DNA from 2 places in the Arthrobacter sp. SAFR-179 genome. Region 1 is predicted to be linked to the other one. Evidence: riboswitches for the same ligand, from Rfam matches in the RefSeq annotation. Region 1 holds a riboswitch; the other holds the start of a gene.

Evidence for each region. A riboswitch is a leader RNA that binds a small molecule or an ion and turns the genes downstream of it on or off. The one in region 1 is predicted to bind glycine.
Region 2: it holds a riboswitch for glycine, as region 1 does, so the genes downstream of both, gcvP (aminomethyl-transferring glycine dehydrogenase) here and gcvP (aminomethyl-transferring glycine dehydrogenase) in region 1, are expected to answer to the same signal.

The regions. Positions count from the first base shown of each region.
Region 1 is NZ_JBPFDM010000021.1:910-10,409, forward strand. Features, by position in the region: gene glyA (serine hydroxymethyltransferase) at 1-901, opposite strand, end outside; gene gcvH (glycine cleavage system protein GcvH) at 898-1,281, opposite strand; gene gcvT (glycine cleavage system aminomethyltransferase GcvT) at 1,314-2,450, opposite strand; gene gcvP (aminomethyl-transferring glycine dehydrogenase) at 2,460-5,333, opposite strand; glycine riboswitch at 5,494-5,594, opposite strand; glycine riboswitch at 5,886-5,983, shown strand; glycine riboswitch at 5,984-6,080, shown strand; gene cycA (D-serine/D-alanine/glycine transporter) at 6,131-7,672, shown strand; gene ACR65K_RS20545 (hypothetical protein) at 7,917-8,717, shown strand; gene ACR65K_RS20550 (LamB/YcsF family protein) at 8,701-9,450, shown strand; partial or broken gene ACR65K_RS20555 (HNH endonuclease signature motif containing protein) at 9,472-9,500, opposite strand, start outside.
Region 2 is NZ_JBPFDM010000018.1:1,775-22,845, forward strand. Features, by position in the region: gene gcvT (glycine cleavage system aminomethyltransferase GcvT) at 1-891, opposite strand, end outside; gene gcvP (aminomethyl-transferring glycine dehydrogenase) at 903-3,761, opposite strand; glycine riboswitch at 3,948-4,045, opposite strand; gene ACR65K_RS20160 (TetR/AcrR family transcriptional regulator) at 4,140-4,676, opposite strand; gene ACR65K_RS20165 (MFS transporter) at 4,762-6,321, shown strand; gene ACR65K_RS20170 (Dps family protein) at 6,431-6,910, opposite strand; gene ACR65K_RS20175 (APC family permease) at 7,133-8,689, shown strand; gene ACR65K_RS20180 (AMIN-like domain-containing (lipo)protein) at 8,760-9,308, opposite strand; gene ACR65K_RS20185 (DUF4193 domain-containing protein) at 9,469-9,771, opposite strand; gene ACR65K_RS20190 (hypothetical protein) at 9,864-10,067, opposite strand; gene ACR65K_RS20195 (LacI family DNA-binding transcriptional regulator) at 10,176-11,189, opposite strand; gene araA (L-arabinose isomerase) at 11,238-12,758, opposite strand; gene ACR65K_RS20205 (L-ribulose-5-phosphate 4-epimerase) at 12,788-13,504, opposite strand; gene araB (ribulokinase) at 13,501-15,267, opposite strand; gene chvE (multiple monosaccharide ABC transporter substrate-binding protein) at 15,535-16,662, shown strand; gene mmsA (multiple monosaccharide ABC transporter ATP-binding protein) at 16,768-18,297, shown strand; gene mmsB (multiple monosaccharide ABC transporter permease) at 18,302-19,582, shown strand; gene ACR65K_RS20230 (MFS transporter) at 19,709-20,962, opposite strand; gene ACR65K_RS20235 (elongation factor G-like protein EF-G2) at 21,005-21,071, opposite strand, start outside.

The DNA of each region.
Region 1 (9,500 bases):
CGCGGAACTCTTCGGACGCGGCGATCTTGAACGCCACGGCCTTGCCCGCGATCACGTGTTCCAGCGGGCCGCCCTGCTGGCCGGGGAACACAGCCGAGTTGATCTTCTTGGCGATGTCGGCGTCGTTGGTCAGGATGATGCCGCCGCGCGGACCGGCGAGGGTCTTGTGCGTGGTGGATGTGGTGACGTGCGCGTGCGGGACAGGAGACGGGTGCAGGCCCGCGGCCACCAGGCCGGCAAAGTGCGCCATGTCCACCATGAGGTAGGCGCCCACGGAATCGGCGATGCGGCGGAACTCGGCAAAGTCGAGCTGGCGGGCATAGGCGGACCAGCCGGCAACGATCAGCTGCGGCTTGTGCTCCTGGGCCAGGCGCTCCACCTCGGCCATGTCCACCGTGTGGGTGTCCTCGCGGACGCCGTACGGCACCACGTTGTAGAGCTTGCCGGAGAAGTTGATCCGCATGCCGTGGGTCAGGTGGCCGCCGTGGGCCAGATTGAGGCCCATGATGGTGTCGCCCGGCTTGATCAGTGCGTGCATGACCGAGGCGTTGGCCTGCGCGCCGGAGTGCGGCTGGACATTCGCAAACCCGGCTCCGAACAGGGCCTTCAACCGGTCAATGGCCAGCTGCTCGATCACGTCGACGTGCTCACAGCCGCCGTAGTAACGCTTGCCCGGGTAGCCTTCGGCGTATTTGTTGGTCAAGACGGAGCCCTGCGCCTGCATCACTGCTGCGGCAGTGTGGTTCTCGGAAGCGATCATCTCCAGGCCGTCGCGCTGGCGGCCCAGTTCGTCGTCGATCTTTGCTGCAATCTCCGGATCCAGATCGGCGAGGTGGGCGTTCAGGCTGGGGGAGACTACCTGCTCAAAGGCGACGGTCCCTGCCGATGCAGCCCCGCTCACAGCTCGCCGCCGTTCGCTGCTGCGTACTCCTCGGCCGACATGAGCGGGCCTTCCTCGGTAACGGCCACCTTGAAGAGCCAGCCGGCGCCATAGGGATCGCTGTTGATCAGGGCGGGATCCGAGACCACACCGTCATTGATCTCGATGACCTCACCGGTCACGGGGGCGTAGAGGTCGGAGACGGACTTGGTGGATTCCACCTCGCCGCAGGTTTCGCCGGCCGTCACGGTGGAGCCCACCTCGGGCAGGTCAACATACACGATGTCACCCAGGGCATCGGCAGCCACGGCGGAAATCCCGATCCCCGCAGGGCCGGATCCGTCAACGGCAACCCACTCGTGCTCGGCGGAGTACTTCAGTTCAGAAACAACTTTGCTCATGACTTTTCCTTACGTTTGAAAACTGCGGTGGATTACTTTTGGCGCTTGTAGAACGGGAGGTTGACCACTTCGAAGCGCTCGGGCTTGCCGCGGAGGTCGATGTCCAGGACGGTGCCGGCTTCAGCGAATTCGACATCGACGTAGGCCATCGCCACGGGGTATCCGAGGGTGGGGGAGGGCTGGCCGGAGGTCACTTCGCCCACCAGGCTGCCGTCCTTGAGGACGGGGTAGTGGGCACGGGCGGCGCGGCGTCCGGTGCCCTTGAGGCCCACCAGCTTCTGCCCGATGGTTGAACCGACTCCGGCAGCCTTGATGGCGGCCAGGGCCTCCTTCCCCACGAAGTCGCTTTCCTTGGCCAGCGACACCACGGGACCCAGGCCGGCCGCGTAGGCGTTCACGTGCCGGGAGAGTTCGTTGCCGTAGAGCGGCATGCCTGCTTCGAGGCGGAGGGAGTCGCGGGCGGCGAGGCCGGCGGGGATGAGCCCGTGGTCGGCGCCAACTTCAAGCAGCGCTTCCCACAGGCCGGCGGCGTCCTCGTTGGGAACGTAGATTTCGAACCCGTCCTCGCCCGTGTAGCCGGTGCGGGCCAACAGCAGGTCCTGGCCGTTGATGTCCACCTCGACGGCGGCGTAGTACTTCAACTCCCGGACCAGTGCGTGCCGTTCGGCCGGGACCAGCTTCAGGAGGATCTCCTCGGAATTCGGTCCCTGCACGGCGATCAGCGAGGTCTTCGCGGAGGCGTCCTTCACGGTGACGTCGAAGTTGGCGGAGCGCTCCAGGAGTTCCTTGGCCACAACCGCGGCGTTGCCCGCGTTGGGGACCACCAGGTACTTGTCCACGCCTTCTTCGGGGGACGGGCGGCGGTAGGTGATGAGGTCGTCGATGATGCCGCCGTCGGCATCGCAGATCAGCGAGTACTTCGCTTTTCCGACGGCGACCGCGGACAGTTTGCCGGCCAGGGCGTAGTCCAGGAACGCGGCGGCATCGGGGCCGGTCACCCAGACTTCGCCCATGTGGGAGAGGTCGAACAGGCCGGCGGCGTTGCGGACGGCGTGGTGCTCGGCGAGCTCGGACTCGTACTTGAGCGGCATCTGCCAGCCGCCGAAGTCCGTGAAGGAGGCCCCGGCTTTCTTGTGCTGATCATAGAGCGCGGTGTAGTTCTCAGTCATTGGAAGTCCTCAGTTTTCAAAATCGGCTGTGCTGTCCTCGAACGCTTCGAGGGGCGGGCAGGAGCAGATCAGGTTCCGGTCGCCGGCGGCGCCGTCGATCCTGCCCACGGGCGGGAAGTACTTGTCCTGGCGCAGGGAGGCAACGGGGAAGACTGCCTGCTCGCGCGGGTATGCGCGGTCCCAGTCGGAGCTGACGACGGCGGCCGCCGTGTGGGGGGCGTTGCGCACCGGTGATGCCTCCAGGGTGAAGTCACCGTTGGCTACCTGCTGGATCTCGCCGTGGATGGTGATCATGGCCTCTATGAAGCGGTCGATCTCGGCCAGGTCCTCGGACTCGGTGGGCTCCACCATCAGGGTTCCGGCGACGGGAAAGGCCAGGGTGGGGGCGTGGAAGCCGAAGTCGATGAGCCGCTTGGCCACATCTTCGGCGGTCACACCGGTCCTGGCGGTGAGTTCGCGCAGGTCCAGGATGCACTCGTGCGCCACCAGCCCGCCTTCACCCGTGTACAGGACGGGGTAGAACTCGTTCAGGCGTGAGGCGACGTAGTTAGCTGCCAGCAGCGCGGATTTGGTGGCCTCGGTCAGGCCTTCGCCGCCCATGAGCTTCACGTAGGCCCAGGAAATGGGCAACACGCCTGCCGAGCCGAATCGGGACGCGGAGATCGCAACCCCGTGCCCGTCCTCGTGGGCGGCCTTGTTCGCATCGCCGGGCATGAACGGCGCGAGGTGCGCCTTGGCGGCAACCGGCCCAACACCGGGGCCGCCGCCGCCGTGCGGGATGCAGAAGGTCTTGTGCAGGTTCAGGTGGGACACGTCGCCGCCGAACTGGCCCGGCTGGGCCAGGCCAACGAGGGCGTTCAGGTTGGCGCCGTCAACGTAGACCTGGCCGCCGGCGGCGTGGACGGCGTCGCAGACCTCGCGGACGTCGGCGTCGTACACGCCGTGGGTGGACGGGTAGGTGATCATGATGGCCGAAAGGACGTCCTTGTTGGCCTCGATCTTCGCCGTGAGGTCGTCGTGGTCGATTGTCCCGTCCGCGGCGGTGGCGACGACGACGACCTTCATCCCGGCCAGCACGGCGGACGCAGCGTTGGTGCCGTGCGCCGATGCGGGAATCAGGCAGACGTTGCGCTGCTGGTCCCCACGGGAATGGTGGTAACCGCGGATCGCCAGCAGGCCCGCGAGCTCACCCTGGGAGCCGGCGTTGGGCTGGATGGACACTTGGTCGTAGCCGGTGATCTCGGCGAGGTCGGCTTCCAGCCCGGAAATCAGTTCACGCCAGCCGGCAGTCTGGGAATCGGGCGCGAACGGGTGGATCGATGCGAATTCAGGCCAGGAGATGGCCTCCATCTCGGCGGTGGCGTTCAGCTTCATGGTGCAGGAGCCCAGCGGGATCATGGTGCGGTCCAGCGCCAGGTCCCGATCCGACAGGCGGCGGATGTAGCGCAGCAGCTGGGTTTCGGACCGGTGGGTGTTGAACACAGGGTGCTGCAGGTAGTCGGAGGTGCGCAGCACTGACTCGGGCAGCTCGAACCCCTGGGCGTCACTCACAGGACCGGCACCAAAGGCGACGGCGACGGCCGACAGTGTTGCCGCCGTCGTCGTCTCATCAACGGAGACGCCCACGGTGTCCGCGTCGATGAAGCGCAGGTTGATGCCGCGGGCTTCGGCTGCGGTGATGACCTTGGCGGCCTTGCCCGGAACGTGGACTGTGAGCGTGTCGAAGAAGGAATCGCTGACCAGTTCGCGGCCCATGGAGCTGAGGGTTGTGGCCAGTACCCGGGCCTTGCGGTGGACGCTTTCGGCGATTGCCTTCAGCCCGTCCGGCCCGTGGTACACGGCGTAGAAGGAGGACACGATGGCAAGCAGCGCCTGGGCGGTGCAGATGTTGGACGTGGCCTTCTCGCGGCGGATGTGCTGCTCGCGGGTCTGCAGGGCCAGGCGGTAGGCGGGCGCGCCGGCGTTGTCCTTTGAAACACCCACGATCCTGCCGGGCAGGGTCCGTTCCATGCCCTTGCGGACTGCCATGTAGGCGGCGTGCGGCCCCCCAAAGAACAACGGCACGCCAAAACGCTGGGTGGAGCCGACGGCGATGTCGGCACCCTGTTCACCGGGAGGGGTGATGAGGGTGAGGGCCAGCAGGTCAGCGGCCACGGTCACCAGCGCGCCACGCTCCTTGGCCTCGGCGATGACGGCGGACTGGTCCCAGACCCGGCCGGAGACACCCGGCTGCTGCAGCACCACGCCGTTGATGTCACCCTCGGGCAGGCCCCTGGAGAGATCGGCGACCTGCACCTCGAAGCCGAGCGCCTCCGCGCGGCCCAGCACGATGGCGATGGTCTGCGGGAGGCAATCGGCGTCGAGCACCGTCTTGCCGTCCTTGGCATCCTTGTTCTTGTTCGCCCGGCGCATCAGCAGCACGGCTTCAGCCACCGCCATAGCCTCGTCGAGGAGGGAGGCGTTGGCCACGGGAAGGGCCGTCAGGTCCTGCACCATGGTCTGGAAGTTCAGCAGCGCCTCCAGCCGGCCCTGGGAAATCTCCGGCTGGTACGGGGTGTAGGCGGTGTACCAGGCCGGGGACTCAAGGATGTTGCGGCGGATCACCGGCGGAGTCACGGTGTCGTAGTAGCCTTGGCCGATCATCTGGACCGCGGTCTTGTTCCTGGCGGCGATCCGGCGGAGTTCGGCCAGGACCTCCACCTCGCTGAGGGCGTCGGTCAGCCTGAGCGCAGTTTCCTGACGGATGGACGCGGGGATGGCCATGTCAACGAGGCCGTCCACGCTGTCGTAGCCCACGGCCTTGAGCATGGTGTCGACGTCGGCCTGGCGGCGCGCGCCGATATGGCGGTCAACAAACGATGTTGGATGCGATTGAATCGTCATGAGGAACTCCAGTTCTGGCCGGCCAAAGGTGGCACGGCGTGGGATGGGTTCCTCCCCGCTCTGTATTGGACCTGAGAGATTCCGCGTTGCCTGCTCTTGGCAGGGGGCCGCTTGCACCGTCGGTGAACCAGGCAGAAGCCCGGTTGCTTTCCAGAGTCGCCTCGCCGTGACGGTACGTGGGCCTGAGAGATTCCTGGGGAGGATTTGCTCCTACGGCGCCTGCCCGGTGTTTTGCCGGGAGGACTCTCCCGTCACAGCTCGAAAGGCTTATTCAAATGTGGGTGATTCGGCTCACAAGGTATCGGGATTAGCGGCTCGTGGCAAATCGGGCGGCCGCCGCTGCGGGTGGATCCGGCCCTGTAAGGCCATTCTGTCCCGCTTGTGTCACGGCAGGTTTGACTTTCGATCGTGACCGACACCACACTGAACCCCGGGATTGGTGCTGCCGGTGGCCGGCTCAACCTATCCGGAGCGGCCCACCGGCCGGCGCCCATCCCAAATGCAGGACCCGCCGCGGCCCCCGGGGCTGCGGCTTCCAACTGAACATGCCTTCGACCTGCGGCGGGAGAGCCCTGCCGGTACATTCAGCAGGCGCCGTAGGAGCAAATCCTCCCCAGGAAACTCTCAGGCCCACGTACCGCCGCGGACAGGCAACTCTGGAAAGCAGCCAGGCAAGTTCCTGGCTCACCGACGGTGCAAGCGGCCCTTGGCTGCGGAAACTCTCAGGTTCACTACAGAGCGGGGAGGAACCAAATCTTTTGCGGTACCCAAATGCCGCTTTATCGATGGAGTTCCTCATGGCGATTCATCCCCCCACGTCCAACGGCGAACCTGCGCGCAACGAAGCCGCAAACACGCCCGCCCGCAGCGAGCCACCCCACCTTGAACGGCAGCTCACCAACCGCCACATCCAGCTCATCGCCATCGGCGGAGCGATCGGCACCGGCCTTTTCATGGGCTCCGGCAAGACCATCTCCGCGGCCGGCCCGTCTGTGATCTTCGTGTACATGATCATCGGCTTCATGCTGTTCTTCGTCATGCGGGCCATGGGTGAACTGCTGTTGAGCAACCTGAACTACAAGTCCTTCAGTGACTTCGCGGCCGACCTCCTGGGGCCGTGGGCAGGTTTCTTCACAGGCTGGACGTACTGGTTCTGTTGGGTGATCACCGGAATTGCTGACGTGATCGCGATTGCCGGCTACTCCAAGGAACTCTGGCCGGGGCTTCCGCTTTGGATCCCGGGCCTGGCCACGGTGGGCATCCTGCTCCTGTTGAACCTCGCCACGGTCAAGGCTTTCGGCGAGACCGAGTTCTGGTTCGCCCTCATCAAGATCATCGCCATCGCTGCCCTCATCATCGTGGGCCTTTTCATGATCTTCACCGGCTTCCAGAGCGACGCGGGCACGGCAAGCTTCACCAACCTTTGGAGCCATGGCGGCTTCTTCCCCAACGAGTTCATGGGCTTCGTGGCCGGATTCCAGATCGCCGTGTTCGCCTTCGTGGGGATCGAACTGGTGGGCACCACCGCCGCCGAGGCCAAGAATCCCGAGCGCACGCTGCCCAAGGCCATCAACGCCATCCCAGTTCGCGTGCTGCTGTTCTACGTCGGCGCCCTGGTCATCCTGATGGCCGTCACCCCGTGGACCCAGTTCGCCGCAGGCCACAGCCCCTTCATCGGCATGTTCTCCCTGGCCGGCCTCGGCGCCGCGGCCACAGTGGTCAATCTGGTGGTCCTCACCTCGGCCATGTCCTCCGCGAACTCCGGCATCTACTCCACGTCCCGCATGGTCTTCGGCCTGGCCCAGGAAGGGGACGCTCCAGGCATGTTCGGCCGCCTGTCCACGAGGAAGGTGCCCAGCAACGCCCTGTTCCTGTCCTGCGTCCTGCTGCTGTCCGGCGTCGTACTCATGTATGCCGGCCAGGACGTTGGCAAGGCCTTTGAAATGGTGACCACCGTGTCAGCCGTCTGCTTCGTCTTCGTCTGGTCGATCATCCTGGCCAGCTACATCTCTTTCCGCCGCCGCCGGCCGCACTTGCATGCGGCATCAAAGTTCAAGATGCCCGGTGGCATCCCGGCCGTGTGGGTGGTCTACGCGTTCTTCGCCTTCGTCCTGTGGGCCCTGACCACCCAGCCCGACACCCTCGTTGCACTGCTGGTAACACCCATCTGGTTCGTCATCCTTGGCGTGGCGTGGGCCATCCTCCGCCGCCGTCCGGCGCACCTTGCCCGCTTCGAGGTCTTCCGGGCTGAACTCCGGGCCGATGAAGCTGCCGCCGGGCGCTCCGCAGGCCAGGACTCCGCTCCGGCCGCGCGCGGGGTTGAGCGGGCCAGGAAATGACAGTCGGCGGTTCAGCAGCTGTGCTGGGTTGATCAAGACGCCCTGGCGGCCATGACTTCCCGCTTTGATGCTGCGGCAGGAACTGCATGATTCTGCCGCAGCATCAGCCCGGTCCGGTCCGGAGCTGGAGCTGCGGAGCCGTGGACCTGCGGCCAGGAAAGTTAAGCATGCTTAGTGTTTGTCCACATAGGATGGAATGAGCACGGCAGCTTACCGCTGCAGGTCGATTTGAATGAAGGTGACCATGGCCCGGCGCAGCAACCCAGCAGTACGCATCGCACAGGAAACCGCCCACAATGCAATGTTCGATTCCGAGGGCAAGCCAAAGCCCGGGGTCCACAACATGCTCATGAAGGCAGTGCAGATCCAACGGCCCCTGGTGGTTGGCTACATCCGCCGGCTCCAGAAGAAGCATCCACGTGCCACCGCTGCCCAGCTGGCGGAGATCGCAGAGCGCGACTACCTGCGGGCCGTGGCCGGCGGGGGTGCCCTGGTGGGTGCCACCGCCGTCGTCCCCGGTGTTGGAACCGTGGCGTCGCTGGGACTTTCGGCCGCCGCCACCGTTGGTTTCCTGGAAGCAACAGCCCTTTACGCCACCTCGCTGGCTGAACTCCACGGCATCCGCCTGACCAATCCGGAAAAGGCCGGCACCATGGTCATGGCCATCATGCTTGGCGAGGAGGGCACGGCCCTGCTGGGCACACTCAGTGGCCAGGCATCCGGAGGGCCCACCAACACCTGGGGCAACGCGCTTTCAAAGTCAATGGTGGGGCCGGGATTCGGCAGCGTGCGGAAGCGGATCCAGCATGCCTTCCTCAAAAACCTGCTTAAGCGCCAGGGAACTGCACTGTTCGGCAGGGCCCTCCCGTTCGGCATAGGGGCGGTTGTCGGCGGAGCCGGTAACCTCGTGATGGGCCGTGCGGTGGCCAAGAACGCCCGGGAGGCGTTCGGGCCGATGCCGGACACCATCCCCGGGGAGCTGAATGCCGCCGCCGGGCCGGACAACCTGACGCTGGAAGGCAACACATTTGGATCTCAACGCTGACGTAGGCCAATCATTCGGCTCCTGGACCGCGGGCGGCGATCCGGCGATGTTCCAGCTGGCCACCAGCGCCAACGTAGCCTGTGGCCTCCACGCAGGCGACCCCGTCACCATGCTCGACAGCTGCAGGGCGGCATACGAACTTGATGTCACCGTCGGCGCGCACCTGGGCTACCGGGATCTGGCCGGCTACGGGCGCCGCATGCTGGGGATGAGCTTCGACGAGCTTTTCGGTGACGTGCTGTACCAACTTGGCGCGCTCGACGGCGTGGCGCACGCCGTGGGTGCCTCCGTGGACTACGTGAAGCTGCACGGAGCGCTGTACGAGACCACGGTCCACGACGCCGAGCAGGCCTCGGCCGTTGTCGCGGCAGTAAACGCCTACGATCCAGGCCTTCCGTTCCTGGGCTTCCCGGGCTCGGAGCTGCTGAAGCAGGCCAAAGAAGCAGGGCACCCGGTCTTCGTCGAGGCCTTCGCCGACCGCGCCTACCTCCCTGACGGCAGCCTGGTGCCGCTCTCCGACGAAAATGCAGTCCTTCCTGACGTCGACGCCGTGGTTGAGCGGGCCGTCCGCCTGGCCACGCAAGGTGAACTGGTGGCTGCGGACGGCACGGTGGTAGCCCTCCGGCCGGACTCACTGCGTCTTCAGGGCGGGAGCCCCGCGGCGGTAGAGATGGCAGCCAGGATCAGGTCAGGACTCGAAGCTGCAGGGGTAGTACTGGAGCCCTTCGCGTAGGACCGCGATGACAGGCCGGCATCAACCTGACAGCACGAACGGTTTGGTGA
Region 2 (21,071 bases), on a different contig from region 1:
GCTGCCGGCGCCGGCTTCCTTCATGGCTGCCAGGGCGGCTTTGCCCACGAAGTCGCCTTCGTTGGAGAGGGCGACGACGGCGCCCAGGCCGGCGGCGAACGGGTCGCCCTGCAGCGACAGTTCGTTGCCGTACAGGGGCATTCCTGCTTCAAGGCGGAGGGAGTCGCGGGAGGCGAGGCCTGCCGGGATCAGTTCCCCGTCGTCAGCGATGGCGATCAGGGCCTGCCACAGCGCCGGGGCGTCGTGGTTGTCCACGAAGATCTCGAACCCGTCTTCACCGGTGTATCCGGTGCGCGCAAGCAGCAGCTCCTTGCCGGCGCCACCTACCAGGAGCGGAACGGCAGCCGCGGCGTAGTACTTCAGCTCCGTCACCACGGAATGTTGCGCGGCCGGAACCAGGCGCAGCAGGAGTTCCTGGGCTTTGGGACCCTGGACGGCGATCAGGGAAGTGCGGGCCGAGGCATCATCCACCACCACATTGAACCCGGCGGCCCGTTCCTGCAGGGCTGCGGCGACCACGGCGGCGTTGCCCGCGTTGGGGACCACCAGGAAGACGTCGGTGCCATCCGACGCGGCAGGGCGGCGGTAAGTGATGAGGTCGTCGATGATGCCGCCGTCCTCGTTGCAGATCAGCGAGTACTTGGCCTTGCCCACGGCCATGGCAGAGATCTTGCCCACCAGGGCGTAGTCCAGGAAGGCGGCGGCATCCGGGCCGGTCACCCAGACTTCGCCCATGTGGGAGAGGTCGAACAGGCCGGCGGCGTTGCGGACGGCGTGGTGTTCGGCCAGCTCCGAACTGTACTTGAGCGGCATCTGCCACCCGCCGAAGTCCGTGAAGGACGCGCCGAGCTTTTTGTGCTCGTCGTAAAGCGCGGTGTAGTTCTCAGTCATGGTGCCGGTCCTTAGTTTTCGAAGTCTTCCAGCGGCGGGCAGGAGCAGATCAGGTTGCGGTCGCCGGCGGCGCCGTCGATCCTGCCCACGGGCGGGAAGTACTTGTCCTGCTTGTGGTGGGCAGGGAAGGCCGCCTGCTCCCGCGGGTACGCGCGGTCCCAGTCAGAGCTGACGACGGCGGCCGCCGTGTGGGGTGCGCGGCGCAAGGGTGAGTCCGCCACGGCAAAGTCGCCGTTGGCCACCTGGTCGATTTCTTTTCGGATGCTGATCATGGCCTCGATGAAGCGGTCGATCTCCGCCAGGTCCTCCGACTCGGTGGGCTCCACCATCAGGGTGCCCGCCACCGGGAACGAAAGGGTGGGGGCGTGGAAGCCGAAGTCGATGAGGCGCTTGGCAACATCCTCAGCCGTCACCCCGGTCCGGGCGGTGAGTTCGCGCAGGTCCAGGATGCACTCGTGGGCCACCAATCCGCCCTCGCCCGTGTACAGAACCGGGAAGTATTCGTTCAGGCGGGAGGCGACGTAGTTCGCTGCCAGCAGCGCGGACTTGGTGGCCTCGGTCAGGCCCTCACCGCCCATGAGCTTCACGTAGGCCCAGGAAATCGGCAGCACGCCCGCCGAGCCGAACCGGGACGCGGAAATCGCAACCCCATGCCCGTCCTCGTGCGCAGCCTTGTTCGCATCACCCGGCATAAACGGCGCGAGGTGTGCCTTGGCGGCAACAGGACCGACGCCGGGTCCGCCGCCGCCGTGCGGGATGCAGAAGGTCTTGTGCAGGTTCAGGTGCGACACGTCGCCGCCGAACTGGCCCGGCTGCGCAAGCCCCACCAGGGCGTTCAGGTTGGCGCCGTCGATGTAGACCTGTCCTCCGGCGGCATGCACGGCATCGCAGACCTCACGGACGTCCCCGTCATACACCCCATGCGTGGACGGGTAAGTGATCATGATGCAGGACAGGACATCCTTGTGGGCCTCGATCTTGGCCGTGAGGTCATCGTGGTCAATAGTGCCGTCAGAAGCTGTGGCCACGACAACGACCTTCATCCCGGCGAGCACGGCGGAGGCGGCGTTGGTGCCGTGGGCTGATGCGGGAATCAGGCAGACGTTGCGCTGCTGGTCGCCGCGGGAGTGGTGGTAACCGCGGATCGCCAGCAGGCCCGCCAGCTCGCCCTGGGAACCGGCGTTGGGCTGGATGGACACCTGGTCGTACCCGGTGATCTCGGCAAGATCGGTTTCCAGCCCGGAAATCAGTTCACGCCAGCCTTCGGTCTGGGAGTCAGGGGCGAACGGGTGGATGGAGGCGAACTCGGGCCAGGAGATGGCCTCCATCTCCGCGGTGGCGTTCAGCTTCATGGTGCACGAGCCCAGCGGGATCATGGTGCGGTCCAGCGCCAAGTCCCGGTCCGAGAGCTTGCGGATGTAGCGCAGCAGCTGGGTTTCGGAGCGGTGCGTGTTGAACACCGGGTGCTGCAGGAAGTCGGAGGAACGCTCGACGGCGGCCTCCAGCCCGAAGCCCTGGTCCTCACCCTGGCCGTCCGCAACCTTGGCGCCAAAGACATCGGCCACCTGGGCGACGATGGCCGGCGTCGTGGTTTCATCGAGGGCGATGCCGACGGTATCGGCGTCGACGCTGCGCAGGTTGATGCCCCGCGCCTCGGCGTCGGCAATGATGCCGGCAGACCGTCCGGGCACCCGGACGGTCAGGGTATCGAAGAAGCTTTTGTACAGGACGTCGACGCCGGCAGTGGCAAGCGAGGCCGCCAGGGCACGGGCGTGGCCATGCGCCGTTTCGGCGATCGCCTTCAGCCCGTCGGGGCCGTGATAAACCGCGTACATGGAGGCGACGATGGCCAAGAGCGCCTGGGCGGTGCAGATGTTGGACGTGGCCTTCTCGCGGCGGATGTGCTGTTCGCGGGTCTGCAGGGCCAGGCGGTAGGCGGGAACGCCGGCGTCGTCCTTGGACACGCCCACCAGGCGGCCGGGAAGCGAGCGCTCCAGGCCCTTGCGGACGGCCATGTAGGCAGCGTGCGGGCCGCCGAAGAACAGCGGAACACCAAAGCGTTGGGCTGAGCCGACCGCGATGTCCGCGCCCTGCTCACCCGGAGGGGTAATGAGCGTAAGGGCCAGCAGGTCCGCGGCCACGGTCACCAGCGCGCCGCGCTCCTTTGCTGCGGCGATCACGCCGGACTGGTCCCAGACCCGGCCCGAAGCGCCGGGCTGCTGCAGCACCACACCGTTGATGTCACCGTCGGGCAGGCCCTTGGAGAGATCGGCCACCTCCACCTCGAAGCCGAGCGCCTCCGCGCGGCCCTTGACAATGGCGATGGTCTGCGGGAGCACGTCGATGTCCAGGACGGTCTTGCCGTCGGCCGCGGGCTTGGCCTTGTTGGCGCGGCGCATCAGCAGCACGGCCTCAGCCACGGCGGTTGCTTCATCGAGCAGCGACGCGTTGGCAATAGGCAGCCCCACGAGGTCCTGCACCATGGTCTGGAAGTTCAGCAGCGCCTCAAGCCGGCCCTGGGAAATCTCCGGCTGGTACGGGGTGTAGGCGGTGTACCAGGCCGGGGACTCCAGGATGTTGCGGCGGATCACCGGCGGAGTCACGGTATCGGAGTAGCCCTGCCCGATCAGCTGCACGGCCGTCTTGTTCTTTGCGGCAAGCTTCCGCAGTTCGGTGAGGACTTCAACCTCACTGAGCGCGTCCTGCAGGCGAAGCGCGGTGTCTTGGCGGATGACCTTGGGAACGGCGGTATCAACCAGGGAGTCGACCGAGTCGTAGCCTACGGCTTTGAGCATGGTGTCGACGTCGGCCTGGCGGCGCGCGCCGATATGGCGGTCTACGAAAGTGGTGGAGGCTGGGGTAACCGACACGAAGGAACTCCATTTACTCAGGCGGCGAAGGGTACGCCACAGCTATTCGGGTCCCTCCCCGCTCTGTATTGGACCTGAGAGTTTCCGCGTTGCCTGCCTGGGCAGGACCCGCTTGCACCGTCGGTGAGCACAACAGTCCCTGCACTCCCAAAGGGTGGTGGACTGCCTGCTGCTTTCCAGAGGTGCCTCGCCGCGGCGGTACAGGGGCCTGCGAGATTCCTGGGGAGGATTTGCTCCAACGGCGCCTGCCTGTACTTCCGGCAGAACTCTCCCGCCGCAGATCAAAGGCTATTCATTTGTCGAACCATAAGGGCCGGTGACAGCCCTCACAACTCTCTATTGTCCTACGCCGCAGCCCCTCCCGGCAAATGACCCGAACTACCTCCGGAGCCGCTCCAAAGCGGCCAGGAGTTCCTCCACGTCGGCGGCCGCTCCCCCTGCCGGAGCGGGGGCAACGGACAGCATGGCGTTGAAGTACAGGCCGTCCCCCATGTAGAGGACCGCCTTGGCCAGGCCGGGCCCAACGTCGGCAGCGATCTCGTCCAACCAGCGCTGCTGGATGGCCGCGAACCGGCGCCTTGTCTCTTCATGGGCCACCTCTGCAAGCCGGGTGGCGGCCACGATGGCGCGGTCCAGCGGAGTATCGGCCCAGACGGAGGAACGGATGAAGTATGCCGCGGCGCCTTCAGCGGCAGCAGCCATCGCGTCGGCATCCTCCCGGGCGAGGCCCTCCAGCCGGTCAAGCAGCACGGCGATGAGCGCTTCCTTATTGGGAAAGTGGTAGAGGAGGCCGCCTTTGGACACCCCTGCCTTGCGGGCCACGGCATCGAGGGTGGCCGCGCGCTCCCCCACTTCGATCAGCAGGGACTCGAAGGCGTCCAGGACCGCGTCACGGGCAACAGGCTTTCGGGGCATGCCTTCCATCATGCCTGCCACCAGGCAGGAAAACGGAAATCCCTCCATTTCTAAACTGTACCGTCTGGACGGTACAGTTATTTCCATGACCACTTTCATCAAGAGTTCCGCGTCCGCGCAGGCGGCCGCTACCGCCCCGTGCTCCCCCTGGCGGGACTGGCTGGCGCTGGGGCTGCTGATGTTCCCGGTACTGCTGGTGGCGGTGGACAACACGGCGCTGACATTCGCGCTGCCCGCCATCGCAGGGGCCCTGGAACCCACCGGAGTGCAGCTCCTGTGGATCGTTGACGCCTACCCACTGGTACTCGCCGGGCTGCTGGTATCGATGGGAAGCCTGGGCGACCGGATTGGGCGGCGGAGGCTTCTGATCCTTGGCAGCATCGGCTTTGCCGGACTGTCCGTTGCCACCGCCTTTGCACCGGCGCCGGAGTGGCTCATCGCCGGCCGCGCCGCCCTGGGATTCTTCGGTGCCATGCTGATGCCTTCCACCCTGTCGCTGATCCGCAACATCTTCCCGGAGCCCAACCGCCGGAGGCTGGCCGTGGCCATCTGGGCTGCCGGATTCTCCGGCGGCGCGGCGCTGGGCCCAATCGTCGGCGGATGGCTGGTGGAGCACTTCTGGTGGGGCGCCGTATTCCTGGTGGCGGTCCCGCTCATGCTCCCCCTGCTGGCCTTTGGACCGGCCGTGATTCCCGAATCGAAGGATCCGGCGCCCGGCAAGGTGGATATCCCCAGCATCCTGCTCTCCATGCTGGTCATGGTGCCCGTTGTCTACGGAATCAAGGCAGTTGCCACGGAAGGCCCGGGGACAGTAGGCCTGGGGGCAATCGCCTTCGGCCTGGCGATGGGGACCGTGTTCGTGCGGCGGCAGCACCGGCTGAAGCACCCGCTGCTGGACATGTCCCTGTTCCGGAACAGGGTGTTCAGCATGGCCATCAGCGCCAACATCCTTGCCCTGTTCTCCTTCAACGGGTTCATCCTGTTCCTTGCCCAGCACCTCCAGCTCCTCGAAGGCATGACCCCGTCCGCGGCGGGCGTTGCCATGATCCCGGCACTGGCCGCCACGGTGGTGGCCGGACTGGTGGTGGTGCCGCTGGTCCGCAAGGTCCGTCCGGGCTACGTGGTGGCGGCGGGACTGGCCTTCAGCGCTGCGGGCTACACCATGGTGGCATTCGGGAACCATGACGGCGGGCCCTCGCTGCTGCTGGCGGCGCTCCTGGTCCTGGCACTGGGCGTGGGCACGGCCGAAACCATCTCCAACGACTTCATCCTCGGGTCCGCCCCGCCGGAGAAGTCAGGTGCTGCCGCAGCGATCTCGGAGACAGGCTACGAGGTGGGCTCGCTGCTGGGGACCGCGGTGCTGGGCTCCATCCTGACCGCGTCCTACCAGCAGAACCTGCGCCTGCCCGCGGGACTGGACGGCATACTGCCCGGATCCGCCCTGCACAATGCCCGTGAAACGCTCGCCGGCGCAATTGAAGCAGCAAACCTGGTGCCCGAATCACTGTCGGAAGCCGTCCGCGAAGCTGCGGCAGCAGCGTTTGATTCCGGCGTCCACATCACTGCGGCGATTGGGCTGGTACTGATGGCGACGGCGGCAGTCCTCGCCGCCGTCGTGCTGCGGAAAGTGCCGAAAGCGGCCTAGCAGCCGAGGGTGTGCTGTGCTGGCTGCACAAAGGCGCCCGGCGTCGAGGGAATACCTCGGCGCCGGGCGCCCTTTGAAATGGCAGCGGGCTGCGCGCCCGCCGATCCCGCTACTTGGAGTCGGCGGCGGTTACCTTGGCGGTGGGCTTCATGTTCTCGGCCTGCACCATCCACGCAAACTGCTCCAGCCGGGCAATGAACTCATGGAGGAGGTCCGCCGAGGTGGGATCCTCCTCATCCACCTCGTCATGGACTTTGCGCATGGTTCCCACCGCGGCCTCCATGGCGGCGACGATCCGCTCAATGGCATCCGTGGTGCTGATCAGCCCGTCAGGGAACTGGGCCAGGCTGGTGGTTTCGGCAACCGTTGAGCTGCGGCCGTCCGGGAGCGCGTGCAGGGCACGCATGCGCTCGGCAGTGTCGTCCGCGAACTGCCGGGCAGCGTCCACGATTTCATCAAGCTGCAGGTGAAGGTCGCGGAAGTTGGTGCCCACGATGTTCCAGTGCGCCTGCTTCCCCTGAACGTGGAGTTCGATCAGGTCCGCCAGGACAGCCTGCAGGTTGTTGGTCAGTGTCGGTGAAGCTTTCATGCATCCTCCTCAAGTGGTCCAATACGGCCGACGCTACCAGCCGCCCGCCATGCGGCGGCAGGGCCTGCGGCAATTTCTCAGTGAGCTTACTAATTCCAGGCAGGCAGTCATAAACGAATGTGATTCATATTGCGTCTTGCATCGCAGGGCGCGTGCCCCCATACTAAATGAACGCCATTCATATAGTGACCTCCGTCTCACAGCCTTCCAGAAAGTGGTGCCATGACAGAGATAATCCGCACCAGTACCGCCAAACCCGGCCCGCACGCCCACGCACCTTCCGCTGACGGCGTCAGTGCCAAGGGACTCAAGGGCGGGCAACTCGGGCTTCTTGCCGTCGTCGTCCTCGGTATTTCAACCATCGCCCCCGCCTATACCCTCACCAGCGCACTCGGACCCACCGTCAACGAAGCCGGGCTCCAGCTGCCAGTCATCTTCCTGATCGGGTTCATTCCCATGATCCTGGTCTCGCTCGCCTACCGGGAGCTCAACGCCGACTCCCCGGACAGCGGCACCACATTCACCTGGGTGACCAAAGCCTTCGGGCCCTGGATCGGCTGGATGGGCGGGTGGGGCCTGCTGGCCGCAAACATCATCGTGCTCTCCAACCTGGCCGGCGTCGCCGTCGACTTCTTCTACCTCTTCCTGTCCCAGCTCACCGGTTCCCCGGAACTCGCGGACCTGGCCGACAACAAAGCGTTGAACGTCCTCACCTGCTTCGTGTTCGTGGCGCTGGCCGTCTGGGTCAGCTACCGCGGCCTGCACACCACCAAGATGGTGCAGTACAGCCTGGTGGGCTTCCAGCTGCTGGTACTGGGCCTGTTCGTCGCCATGGCCTTCGCCAACTGGTCCACCTCCGACACGGCAATCCCGTTCAGCTGGGACTGGTTCGACGTCACCAAGATTGAGACGTTCGGCCAGATTGCGGCCGGCATCTCCCTGTCGATCTTTGTGTACTGGGGCTGGGACGTCTGCCTCACCGTCAACGAGGAAACGGCCAACGGCAAGAAGACCGCCGGGGTGGCCGGCACCCTGACCGCCGTCATCGTCCTGGCCATCTACCTGCTGGTCAGCATCGCCACCATGATGTTCGCCGGCGTCGGGGATACCGGCAACGGCCTGAACAACGCGGATAACCACGAGAACATCTTCACGGCCCTGGCCTCCCCCATCATGGGCCCCTTCGCCATCCTGATGTCCCTCGCCGTGCTCTCCAGCTCAGCGGCTTCCCTCCAGTCCACGTTCATGTCGCCGTCCCGCAGCCTGCTGGCCATGGCGCACTACGGAGCCCTGCCGGAACCGTTCAGCCGCATCAGCAGGAAGTTCGCCACCCCGGGCTTCGCCACCATCGCCGCCGGTGTAATGTCCGCAGGGTTCTACGCAGTGATGCACGTGGTCAGCGAAAACGTCCTGAATGACACCATCCTGGCCCTGGGCCTGATGATCTGCTTCTACTACGGCCTCACCGCACTGGCCTGCACCTGGTACTTCCGCCACAGCCTGTTCAACAGTATGCGCCACTTCATCCTGCGGCTGGTGTGCCCGGTGGTGGGCGGCGTGGGGCTGTTCGTGGTGTTCGCCCAGACCGCCGTTGACAGCCTGGCACCGGAGTTCGGCAGCGGTTCCGAGATCTTCGGCGTGGGACTGGTGTTCATCCTGGGCATCGGCATCCTGGCCCTGGGCGCCGTGGTCATGCTGGTCATGTCCCGCACGCACCCCGGCTTCTTCCGCGGCGAAACCTTAAAGCAGGACACCCCTGCGCTGGTGGTCCCGGAGTAGTCCGCCAACGCAAAAGGTGCCGTGCCCCAACAGGGGCACGGCATCTTTTTTGTTGACGACGACGGACCGCTCACCAGTAGTGCGCCACGTCGATCACCAGGCGGGAAGCCGGTCCGGGCCCGTCAAGGGTGAACACCCTGAACGGCAGCCGGGCACGGACGCCCAGGCCCATGGTGGTCTGGCCCTCGAAGCTTCCGGCCCAGACCACCTGGCGGAAAGTCTGGTAACCGGACACGTTGGAGAGCTCAGCCTTGTCTCCGGGGGTGTACGTGGGCTGTCCGTTAGTGTCATAGGCCCGGGCCTTGACCACGATCTGCAGCCGGGCGCCGCCCCGGGTGGGCACCACTGCTCCTGAGCCGTCCTGGATTACCTGCCCCACGTAGCGGACGCTGTAGCCGGGTGCGGGCATGCCGCCCAGGTCAACCACCAGCCGGTCAAAGCAGTAGTGCTGCCCGGTCCGGACGTTGGTCACGGGTGCCGCGCTCATGCCGCCGTCCGTTTTCATCAGCGAGCCCCATGTGAGGCCACAGTAGGGCGCCGCAGAGGCAGGCGCCGGGACCGCAATTCCCAGCCCTGCAGCCAACAAAATTGCTGCGAGCCAGGTAAGGAACTTCTTCATAGCAGTGCCATCCATGATTCAAAGCCATTGGATGCTTTCAGCGTAGGAGTGTTGGGTCTGGGAAACGAGTGAGCATTTTGATAACGACGGCGTCCCGGGACAAAGCAGCGCCGGCCACCTCGGGGAGGTGGCCGGCGCCGGGAAAGATTCAGGAAGAAAGTCAGCCTTCGCAGTCGCGGCAGTACTTCAGGCCGTCCTTTTCACGGGCAACCTGGGACCGGTGGCGGACCAGGAAGCACGACGAGCAGGTGAACTCATCGGACTGCTCCGGAACCACAATGACGGTCAGTTCCTCGTTGGACAGGTCGGCGCCGGGCAGGTCGATGCCTTCAGCAGTGTCGTTCTCGTCGACATCGATAACTGCGGTCTGCGCGTTGCCGCTCCGTGACGCCTGGAGGGCCTCGAGAGAGTCGGCGGGCGACTCTTCTTCCTGCTTGCGTGGAGCATCGTAATCGGTAGCCATAGCGTGTTCACTTTCGTTGCTGCACAGCGCCATTTCAGGCACCTCAGTGCAGCAGTTTAGGGCATTCTCCCGCTGCTGGCGCAATAGTGTGGCTAAGCAGACATCGTGCCGCTTCCGCCCGCTGTTCCGGCATGCTCGGACCGGGCCTGGTCCGCGCCTGCGGACACTCCGCTCAGAGCCGGCAGCCAGCCCCACCGGGTTGCGTCCGCCATGGCGCCGGCGGCCGCCGATTCGGAATCATACGTGAACGTATCCAGCAGCCAGTCACGGAGCCGGGTAAGCAGGTCATACATCATGCCCTGAAACCTACGCAGCGATTGTTGTGGCCACGTTTCACGGGGGTCTCCCCCTGATTAAGTCCACTGACGGCCGGACCTCCAACCGGGTTATCCCAGGTGGATTCTTCAGGCCGGCGGCGCCGTGCTGCTGCGCAGGACCAGTTCCGGCTGCACCACCAGCGTCCGTGGTCCGTCTGCGCCATCTAATGCCGTGAGCATCATCTGCATGCACCGCCGGCCCAGTTCTTCAAAGTCCTGCCGTACCACCGTCAGCGGCGGACTGAAGTAGCCGGCTTCGGGCTGGTCGTCGAAGCCCACCACGGACACGTCCTGCGGCACCCTGATGCCGGCCTCGGTCAGGGCGCGCAGCACCCCCAGGGCCATCTGGTCGTTGCCCACGAAGAGGGCGGTGGCGCGGCGCGTGGCCGCAATCCGCCGCCCGATTTCATAGCCGCTGCCGGCGCTCCAGTCACCCTCGATCATCAGGTCCGCATCGAGCCCGGCCGACGCCAGGGTGGACCGCCAGCCGTCGGCGCGGGCCACGGCATCAATCCAGTCCTGCGGCCCCGCGACATGGCCGATCCGGACGTGTCCCTGCCCTATCAGGTGCCACACCGCCAGCTCGGCTCCGCGGCGCTGGTCCACCCTGACGCCGCCAACTGCGTCATTCCCCTCCGGCCCCACGGCCACCACCGGCACGCCGATGGGAAGTTCGGCCAGCGCGGCCAGCGTCTGAAGGTGCGGAACGATCACCACGATGCCGTCCACCGACTGGTCCAGGAAGTGCCTGACGGCGTCCAGGATGGTGTCCCGGCTGACCTCCCGCAACGCAGCGACGCTGACGAAGTACCCTGCGTCCCGCGCAGCGCGTTCCACTCCCAGCAGCGTATTGGCGGGCCCGTACTGCGAAAGTTCGCTGCCCAGGACGCCGATGGTCTGCGAGCGCCGGGTGACCAGGCTCCGGGCGGCGGTGTTGCGGCGGTAGCCCAGCCGGGCAATGGCCGCTTCCACCTTTTCCCGTGTCCCGGCGCTCACGTTGGGGTGGCTGTTGACCACCCGTGACACGGTCTGGTGTGAGACCCCGGCCAGCTCCGCCACGTCTTCAAGCCTCGGCAGCCGTACCGGCTTGCCGGGCGTCACGAGGTTCTCGCCATTGGCGGGGGCCAGGAGCTCAGCCGTGCCACGGAATCAGATCCCGCCGGCGAGTTTGTAGTAGGCGGCGTTCCAGTTCAGGTCCTTCTTGAACTGCCGGATGGTGGTGCCCTCGTCAATGGTGAGCAGTTCGGTTTTGGCAATTTCCGCGAAGTCCTCGAACACGTCCATGCCCACCTGGGTGGAGAGCACGGTGTGGTGGGCGGCGCCGGCGGTGAGCCAGGCGGCGGCGGAGGTGGCGAAGTCCGGCTTGGGCTCCCACAGAGCGCGGGCCACGGGCAGGTTGGGCAGCGGCTGGTCCAGGGGAACCACGTCCACGGCGTTGGCCACCAGGCGGAAACGGTCGCGCATGTCGGACAGGGCGACGACGACGCCCGGGGAGGCGTCGGCGTCGAACACCAGGCGGACCGGGTCCTCCTTGCCGCCGATGCCCAGCGGGTGGATTTCCAGGCGGGGCTTCCATGCCGTGAGGGAGGGGCAGACCTCCAGCATGTGGGCGCCCAGGATCTTCTCGGACCCGGGCTCCAGGTGGTAGGTGTAGTCCTCCATGAGGGAGGCGCCGCCGGGCAGGCCTGCGCCCATCACCTTGGCAGCGCGGACCAGGATGGCGGTCTTCCAGTCGCCTTCGGCGCCGAAGCCGTAGCCGGCGGCCATGAGCCGCTGCACCGCCAGGCCCGGGAGCTGGCGGAGGGCGCCGAGGTCCTCGAAGGAGGTGGTGAACGCGGCGGAGCCGTTGCCCTCCAGGAAGCTGCGCAGGCCCAGTTCGATCCGGGCGCCGTACCGCAGCGAATCGTGCCTGGCCGCACCTGCGCGGAGCTCCGGCACCACGTCATAAAGGTCCTCATATTCGGCCACCAGGGCGTCGACGTCGGACTCTGCCGCGCCGTGCACGGCGTCCGCGAGCTCGTTCACGGACCAGGTGTTGACCGCGACGCCGAAGCGCAGCTCCGCTTCGGTCTTGTCACCTTCGGTGACGGCCACGTTGCGCATGTTGTCGCCGAAGCGGGTCAGCTTCAGGGTCCGCACGGCAGCCCAGCCGGCGGCGGCCCGCTGCCAGGAACCCACCTGGCGTGCCACCTCAGGATTGGAGACGTGCCCCACGACCGTCTTCCGGGCGATGCCCAGGCGGGACTGGATGTACCCGAACTCGCGGTCGCCGTGCGCGGCCTGGTTCAGGTTCATGAAGTCGAAGTCGATGTCCGCCCACGGCAGGTCGCGGTTGGCCTGCGTGTGCAGGTGCAGCAGGGGCTTGCGCAGCAGGTCCAGGCCCTGGATCCACATCTTCGCCGGGCTGAACGTGTGCATCCAGGCGGTGACGCCGATGACGGAATCATCCGAGTTGGCCTCAAGGGCGGTGCGGCGGATGGCGTCAGAATCGGTCAGGACCGGCTTCCAGACAATCTTTACCGGGACGGCGTAACTGGCGTTGAGCTGGTTGGCGATCTCCTGCGACTGGGCGGCAACCTGCTTGAGGACTTCCTCCCCGTACAGGTGCTGGCTGCCGGTGAGGAACCAGACCTCGTAACCGTCGAGGGAGGTGTTTGCTGCGGTGCTCATGGATTCTCCTGGAAAGTTTCCGGGGCCAGTTATTGGCCGTAGACGTTCTGGTAGCGGGCGTAAAGGGAGTCGATGGAGTCCTGGTCGATGGGCAGCGGTTCACCGAGCTGCCGCGAGATGTGCACGGTCCGGGCCACTTCCTCGCACATCACGGCCGCCTTCACGGCAGACCGGGCGTCCTTGCCGATGGTGAACGGGCCGTGGTTCTGCATCAGGACCGCCGGGGAATTGGAGTTCTTGAGCGTCTCCACGATGCCCTGGCCGATCGAGTCGTCCCCGATCAGGGCAAACGGGCCCACCGGGATGGAGCCGCCGAACTCGTCGCCCATCATGGTCAGCACGCACGGGATGGCCTCGCCCCGGGCAGCCCAGGCGGTGGCGTAGGTGGAGTGCGTGTGCACCACTCCACCCACGTCAGGCATGTGGCGGTACACGTAGGCGTGCGCGGCCGTGTCCGACGACGGCGACAGCGGCGGATTGCCCCAATCGACAGTGCCACCGCCACCGACGTTGGTGCCCCGCACTGGAGTGCCGTGCAGGTCGGTCACGATCATCTGCTCCGGTGTCAGGTCCTGGTAGGAGACGCCGGAGGGCTTGATGACCATCAGGTCCGTGCCCGGCACGCGGGCCGAGACGTTGCCCGCGGTCCACACCACCAGTTCGTAGCGGGTCAGTTCCGCATGCAGCGCACACACTTCCTCCCGGACCCGGGCAATGGTCTCCAGGATTCCTGCTTCGGTGCTCATGCGGACACCTCCATGGCCGTTTCGGCTGCAGAACCGGCACCGGTGCCGGGAAGGACGGTCCGGGCAGCTCTGCGCTGGATGGCCTTAAGCCGGTGCATCACGTCATTGCCGCCGCGGCCGAAGTAGTCGTGCAGGGCCTTGTACTCCTGGAACAGCTCGTCGTATGCAGCGACGTTTTCGGGGATCGGGGTGTAGACCTCCCCGGGTTCGGCGCCCATGGCGGCAGAGGCTTCGCGGATGTCAGCGTATTCACCGGCGGCAACGGCGGCGTGAATGGCCGACCCCAGGGCCGGACCCTGCTCCGAGCCAATGGTGGACAACTGCAGGCCGGTGGCGTCAGCGTAAATCTGCATCAGGAGCCTGTTCTTCAGCAGGCCGCCGGCCACGATGAATTCCTTGACCGGAACGCCGGCGCCGCGGAAAGCGTCCACAATGGTCCGGGTACCGAACGCAGTGGCTTCGAGCAGTGCACGGTACGTGTCCTCGGGCCTGGTGGCCAGGGTCTGGCCCACCACGATACCGGACAGCTCGTGGTCCACCAGGACTGAGCGGTTGCCCGAGTGCCAGTCAAGCGCAATCAGGCCGTGCTCCCCGATGGCCTGCTGCGACGCGAGGCCGGTGAGGTACTCGTGGATTCCCACTCCAGCGTCCTTGGCCGCCTGGTGGTATTCCGGCGGGACGCCGTACTTGGTGAACCAGCCGAAGATGTCCCCCACGCCGGACTGCCCTGCCTCGTAACCCCACAGCCCGGGAACGATGCCGCCGTCCACAGCCCCGCACATGCCCGGTACTTCATGCAGTTTGGTGCCGTTCATGACATGGCAGGTGGAGGTGCCCATGATGGCCACCAGCTGGCCGGACTCCACTGCCTTCGCAGCCGGTGCCGTGACATGGGCGTCAACGTTTCCCACGGCCACGGCGATGCCCTCCGGCAGGCCCGTCCAGGCCGCCGCCTCCGCCGTCAGGGTGCCCGCGGCGTCGCCCAGCCGTCCGATGGTGTGCTCGAGTTTGGAGCTGACAAAGCCCTTGAATTCGGGGTTTAGGGCGGCCAGGAACTCCTCCGACGGGTACCGCCCGTCCTGGTAGATCCCCTTGTAGCCGGCGGTGCACGCGTTCCGGACGTAGCGGCCACACAGCTGCCAGACAATCCAGTCGGCCGCCTCCACCCAGTGGTCCATTTCGGCGTAGGCTTCCGGGTCCTCTTCCAGCAGCTGCAGGCCCTTGGCGAATTCCCACTCGGAGGAGATCAGGCCCCCGTACCGGGGAAGCCAGTCTTCACCCCGTTCGGCCGCGAGCCGGTTGATCCGGTCGGCCTGCCCCTGGGCGGCGTGGTGCCGCCAGAGCTTCACATAGGCGTGCGGCCGGTTGGCATAGCCCGGCAGTTCGTTCAGGGGCGTGCCGTCGGCTTTGACCGGCACCATGGTGCAGGCGGTGAAGTCCGTTGCAATGCCGACGACGGCGGCCGGGTCGATCCCCGCGTCCGCCACCGCGGCTGGGACCGCGCTGCGCAGGACGTCCCGGTAGTCGTTGGGCACCTGAAGTGCCCATTCCCCGGGAAGCCGTGCCCCGTCGTCGCCCGCCACGTCCTTGGGCAGGGAATCGGTCACCACTGCATGGGGATACTCGTGGACGGCGCTGCCAAGCTCCTTGCCGTCGCGGACACGTACCACCACGGCACGGCCTGAGAGCGTTCCATAGTCCACCCCGATCACGCAGGGATCATGGCGGGGCTCGGAGTTGGAAGTGAACAACGCATCTGGCATGGGGTTGCCTCCATCCGGGAGGCATGGGCCTCATTACCGGGTTTTGTAGGGTCAGGGTCAAGCTAAGTGCTGCAGCAAGTGTGAACGCTAACAAAGCAGAAGTCAATGAAGTCGAAAGAGTTTCGGGATTTCTGGAAGGAGCCTCTTGTTAGCGTTCACAAATCAGTCTATATTGAACCGACACATCAACAATGTGGCCAGGACCGGGAGCGTCGCCGCTTCCCCGTCCAACAACACTTCGCGGCAATGCTGCCGCGGAAGGAGATAATGGTGAGAATCAAAAAACTCATGGGCGCGGTGGCCCTTGTCCTCGCCCTGACCGTGGGCGCTACCGGTTGTGGCTCCCGTGGTGGAACCAGTGAATCCAGTGGCGCGGCGAAGCCCGCCGACTCGCTGGTTGGCATCTCGATGCCCACCCAGACATCCGAACGGTGGATCGCCGACGGCGCCAACGTTGAGAAGTCCCTGAAAGACCTCGGCTACAAGACGGACCTCCAGTTCGCCAATGACGACATTCCAACCCAGGTCTCGCAGATCGAAAACATGCTGACCAAGGGCGCCAAGGCCCTGATCATCGCTGCCATTGACGGCACCACCCTGACCGACGTCCTGGCAAAGGCCAAGGAACAGAACGTGAAGGTGGTCGCCTATGACCGCCTGATCAACGGCACCGCAAACGTGGACTACTACACCACCTTCGACAACTACACGGTGGGTGTCCAGCAGGCCACCTCGCTGCTGACCGGCCTGGGCCTGGTGGATGCGAGCGGCAAGAAGGTGGAGGGCAAGGGCCCCTTCAACATCGAACTTTTCGCCGGAAGCCCGGACGACAACAACGCCAACTTCTTCTGGACCGGCGCCATGGACACCCTCAAGCCGTACATGGACGCCGGCACCCTGAAAGTTCCCAGCGGCCAGACCAAGTTTGAGCAGGCCGCCATCCTTCGCTGGCAGGCACCCGTGGCGCAGAAGCGCATGGAGGACATCATCACCTCCGCCTACAGCTCCGGCACCAAGCTGAACGGCGTCCTTTCGCCGTACGACGGCCTGTCCATCGGCATCATCTCCGCCCTCACCAGCACCGGCGGCTACGCCAAGGGAAGCCTGCCGGTGGTCACCGGGCAGGACGCCGAAAAGGGCTCCGTGAAGTCGATCATCGCCGGCGAGCAGTACTCCACCATCTTCAAGGACACCCGCCAGCTCGGCGCGCAGGCCGTCAAGATGGTGGACGCCGTCCTCAAGGGCCAGGAACCGGAAACCAACGACACCAAGACCTACAACAACAAGGTCAAGGTTGTCCCGGCATTCCTGCTGAAGTCCGTGATCATCACCAAGGACAACTACAAGAAGGAACTGATCGACTCGGGTTACTACAAGGACTCCGACGTCAAGTAGTCAACGTCCGGGGGCTGTGGCCGGACCTCCATCCGGCCACGGCCCCGCCCGCAGCCTCCTGCACCAGCAGAAGGCCAAGCTTCGACCAGTCAGTGGGAATTGACGATGAACACACCCATTCTTCAAATGCGAGGAATCACCAAGACGTTCCCGGGCGTGAAAGCGCTGCAGGACGTCACCCTGGATGTGAACCGTGGAGAGGTCCACGCCATCTGCGGTGAGAACGGAGCCGGCAAATCAACGCTCATGAAAGTGTTGTCCGGCGTCTATCCACACAACAGCTTCGACGGGGAAATCCTCTTCGAAAACGAACCCTGCAATTTCTCCAGCATCTCGGACAGCGAGAAGCGGGGCATTGTGATCATCCACCAGGAACTGGCGCTCAGCCCGTTCCTCTCCATCGCCGAGAACATCTACCTTGGCAACGAACAGGCCACCAACGGCTGGGTGGACTGGCGCAAGACCAACCTGGAGGCCGCAAAGCTGCTGGCCCGCGTGGGCCTCGACGAAAACCCTGTCACCCCCGTGCAGCACATCAGCGTGGGCAAGCAGCAGCTCGTGGAAATCGCCAAGGCCCTGTCCAAGGAAGTGAAGCTGCTCATCCTGGACGAGCCCACGGCCGCCCTCAACGACGAGGATTCCGGCCACCTGCTGGACCTGATCCTCCATTTGAAGGGCCAAGGGGTCACCAGCATCATCATCAGCCACAAACTCAATGAAATCCGCAAGGTGGCCGATGCCGTCACCATCATCCGCGACGGCAAGACCATTGAGACCCTCCGGCTCGATGAAGGCCAGATCACCCAGGAACGGATCATCCGCGGCATGGTGGGCCGTGACCTGGAGAGCCTGTACCCGGACCGCGAGCCGAACATCGGCGAAGAGGTCCTCCGGATCGAAGACTGGTCCGTCCGGCACCCCCAGGACCACAGCCGCATGGTGGTCAGGAACGCCAACCTGCATGTCAGGAAGGGCGAGGTGGTGGGACTTGCCGGGCTGATGGGTGCCGGGCGCACCGAACTTGCCATGAGCGTCTTCGGCCGCACCTACGGCACCGCCACGTCCGGCAAGGTCTATAAGTACGGCGAGGAAATCAACACCGCCACGGTCTCAGACGCCATCAGGCATGGCATTGCCTACGCCACCGAGGACCGGAAGCACTACGGCCTGAACCTCATCGAGGACATCAAGCGCAACATCTCCCTGGCAGCACTGCGCAAGCTCGCCAAACGCGGCTTCGTGGACAAGAACCAGGAGACCGTTGTAGCCAACGGTTACCGGAAGAGCATGAACATCAAGGCGCCCTCGGTGGCCGCCATCACCGGGAAGCTCTCCGGCGGAAACCAGCAGAAGGTGGTGCTGAGCAAGTGGATGTTCTCGGACCCCGACGTGCTTATCCTCGATGAACCCACCCGCGGCATCGACGTCGGCGCCAAGTACGAGATCTACACGATCATCGCCAAACTCGCGGCCGAAGGAAAAGCCGTGATCGTCATTTCCTCGGAACTTCCCGAACTCCTGGGCATCTGCGACCGCATCTACACCCTCGCCGCCGGCCATATCACCGGTGAAGTGCCCATTGCCGAGGCCACCCAGGAAACCCTGATGCACTACATGACCAAAGAGAAGGAATAGCGAAATGTCCGCCTTACGAGAATCGCTCGGATTCCTCACAAGCCGCCTCCGCCAGGTTGGCATCTTCGTTGCCCTGATCCTGATCGTCCTGCTGTTCCAGGGGCTGACCGGCGGAATCCTGCTGGAACCGCAGAACGTCACCAACCTGGTGGTCCAGAACAGCTACATCCTCATCCTGGCCATCGGCATGGTGATGGTGATCATCGCCGGGCACATCGACCTTTCCGTCGGCTCCGTCGCCGGGTTCATTGGCGCCGTGGCCGGCGTCATGATCGTGCACTGGGGCTGGCCCTGGTGGGCCGCAATCCCTGCCTGCCTGCTGGTCGGCGCCCTTGTAGGCGCCTGGCAGGGGTACTGGATCGCCTATGTGGGGATCCCCGCCTTCATCGTCACGCTGGCGGGCATGCTGATCTTCCGCGGACTGACACTTATCACGCTCAAGAACCAGCAGATCACCCCCTTCCCCGCCGAGCTGCGGGCCCTGGGCGGCGGTTTCCTTCCCGACATCTCCGGCGGCACGTCCGTCCTGGAGTGGCTCACCGTCATCCTGGGCGTCGGTGCTACCGCGGCCCTGCTGATCCAGGCCTTCAAGGAGCGCAGGATCCGCAGGAAGTTCGACCTCGAAAGCGAACCCCTGGTCTGGTTCATCATCAAGACCACCTTCACGGCCCTGCTCATGCTCATCATCACGTTCCTGCTGGCCTCCTACCGCGGCACACCGATCGTCCTGGTGGTCCTGGCCGCGCTGGTGATCGCCTACACGGCCCTGATGAACAACAGCGTCTTTGGCCGGCATACGTACGCCATCGGCGGCAACCTCCATGCGGCTGAACTGTCGGGCATCAAGACCAAGGCCGTCACGTTCCGGCTCTTCGTGAACATGGGCGTGCTCTCCGCACTGGCGGGCCTTGTCTTCACCGCCCGGCTCAACTCGGCGCAGCCCGCCGGTGGTACGGGCTTCGAACTGGACTCCATCGCCGCGGCCTTCATCGGCGGCGCCGCCGTCACCGGCGGCATCGGAACGGTGGCGGGAGCCATGATCGGTGGCCTGATCATGGGCGTGCTCAACAACGGCATGTCCATCCTGGGCCTGGGTACCGATTACCAGCAGCTCATCAAGGGCCTGGTCCTCCTTGTCGCCGTCGGGTTCGATATCTTCAACAAGAACCGCAGCGGAGGCGGCGGTGACCTTGGCAAGCGGTTCAAGCTGAAGACCACACCTCCGCCCGCAGAGGAAAAGCCGACGCCGGCTGCCAGCGAAACGGTGGAGGCAGGCGTTAAGTAGCAGTGCACTAAGCAGCACTCCACTGTGAGGGCCCCTGGCCCCGGATTTAGTCCGGAGCCAGGGGCCCCTTTACGTGTGTCCGGCGCGTGCAGGACGGTCATTCCGGCGCATGCACACGCCCGCTCTTTACGGCGCTGCCGCCAGTCCCGTGGCAACGTCTGCCGGCGAGCGCCGGCGCCTGCTGAGGAGGATGAAGGGTGCCGCCAGCAGCTGCACCGCGCCGCCCAATGCCAGTGACGCGGGATATCCGAAGACGTCGGCGGACCTCCCGAGCAGCGGCTGCACCACCACTCCCCCGCTGGATCCCATCAATGAGGCAAAACTCAGGACTGTTGCCCGCTGCTTCGAGCCGATCATGTCATTCAGGTAGGCCTGGCGCACCGGGGTGCCGGCGGAGGCCACCACGGCCCAAAGTGCCAGGAGCACCAGTGCCAGCCAGAAGATGCTGGTGGCCAGGAGCACCACCAGGACCATGGAGCTGGTGACGGTGGAAGCGATCAGGACGGTGGTCCGGCGGCGGACCAGTTTGCGGACCACCGGGGCCAACCAGCCGCCGACGATGTCCGCGCCGGCAACGATGGCGGCTGCCAGGCCTGCGATGGCGTAGGCCCTGGGGTCTCCGAACAGCTGCAGCAGGTAGGGCTGGAGGGCATAGAAGACATAGAACCCCACGCCTTCGGTGAACGGTGCCGCCAGCATCATGTACCTCACCGGCGGGTTCCGAAGGCCGCCGTCCAGCGACGCCTTGAGGACCGCCCGGGTGGCCTGCACGGGGTGGGCCGAACGTTCCGGTGTGAAGCCGACGTCGTGCATGAGCAGGAAGGCCACCGCGAACATGGCCACCAGCACCCCAACGCGCAGCAGGAACGGTACGCCCAGGTTTGTTGCCTGCGCGATCACGCCGCCGGCCACTGAACCGGCCAGCATGGCGATGCCGGAGACCATCTGGCCGCGGCCCAGGACCGCTTCCAGCCCGCCGTCGTACCCGGAAAAGTGCAGGGCGTCCACCAGCCAGGCTTCCACTGCCCCCGAGAAAAAGGTGAAGCCAAGTCCCAGCAGCGCCGACACCGCGGCCCACCACCAGAACGGCGCGGACAACTGCCACAACAGGTAATAGAGGTAGGTGGAGGCGGCCAGGGTCACGGTCCCCAGCAGGAATGATGCGCGCCGCCCCCAGCTGTCCGCCACCACCCCGGTGGGTACCTCGAAAAGCACCATCCCTGCCGTGAAGAAGGCGTTCGCGGCGAAGGCCTCAAGGTTGGTCAGCCCGGCGTCGAGCAGGAACAACGTATTGATCCCCCAAATGAACGATGCCGCAAGGGTGTTGCCCAACGTCAGCGTCAGGTAGACGGTCTGGATCTTCCGTGCTGCGGCGTTCACCGGCGGACGGCGCTCTTGATGCCTGTTCGTGCCACGGTGGACTCAGGCCGGGCTGTAGTTCGGGGGCACGGGGTCATGGCGCAGGTACTGGCGGCGGAAGCGCCCGGTG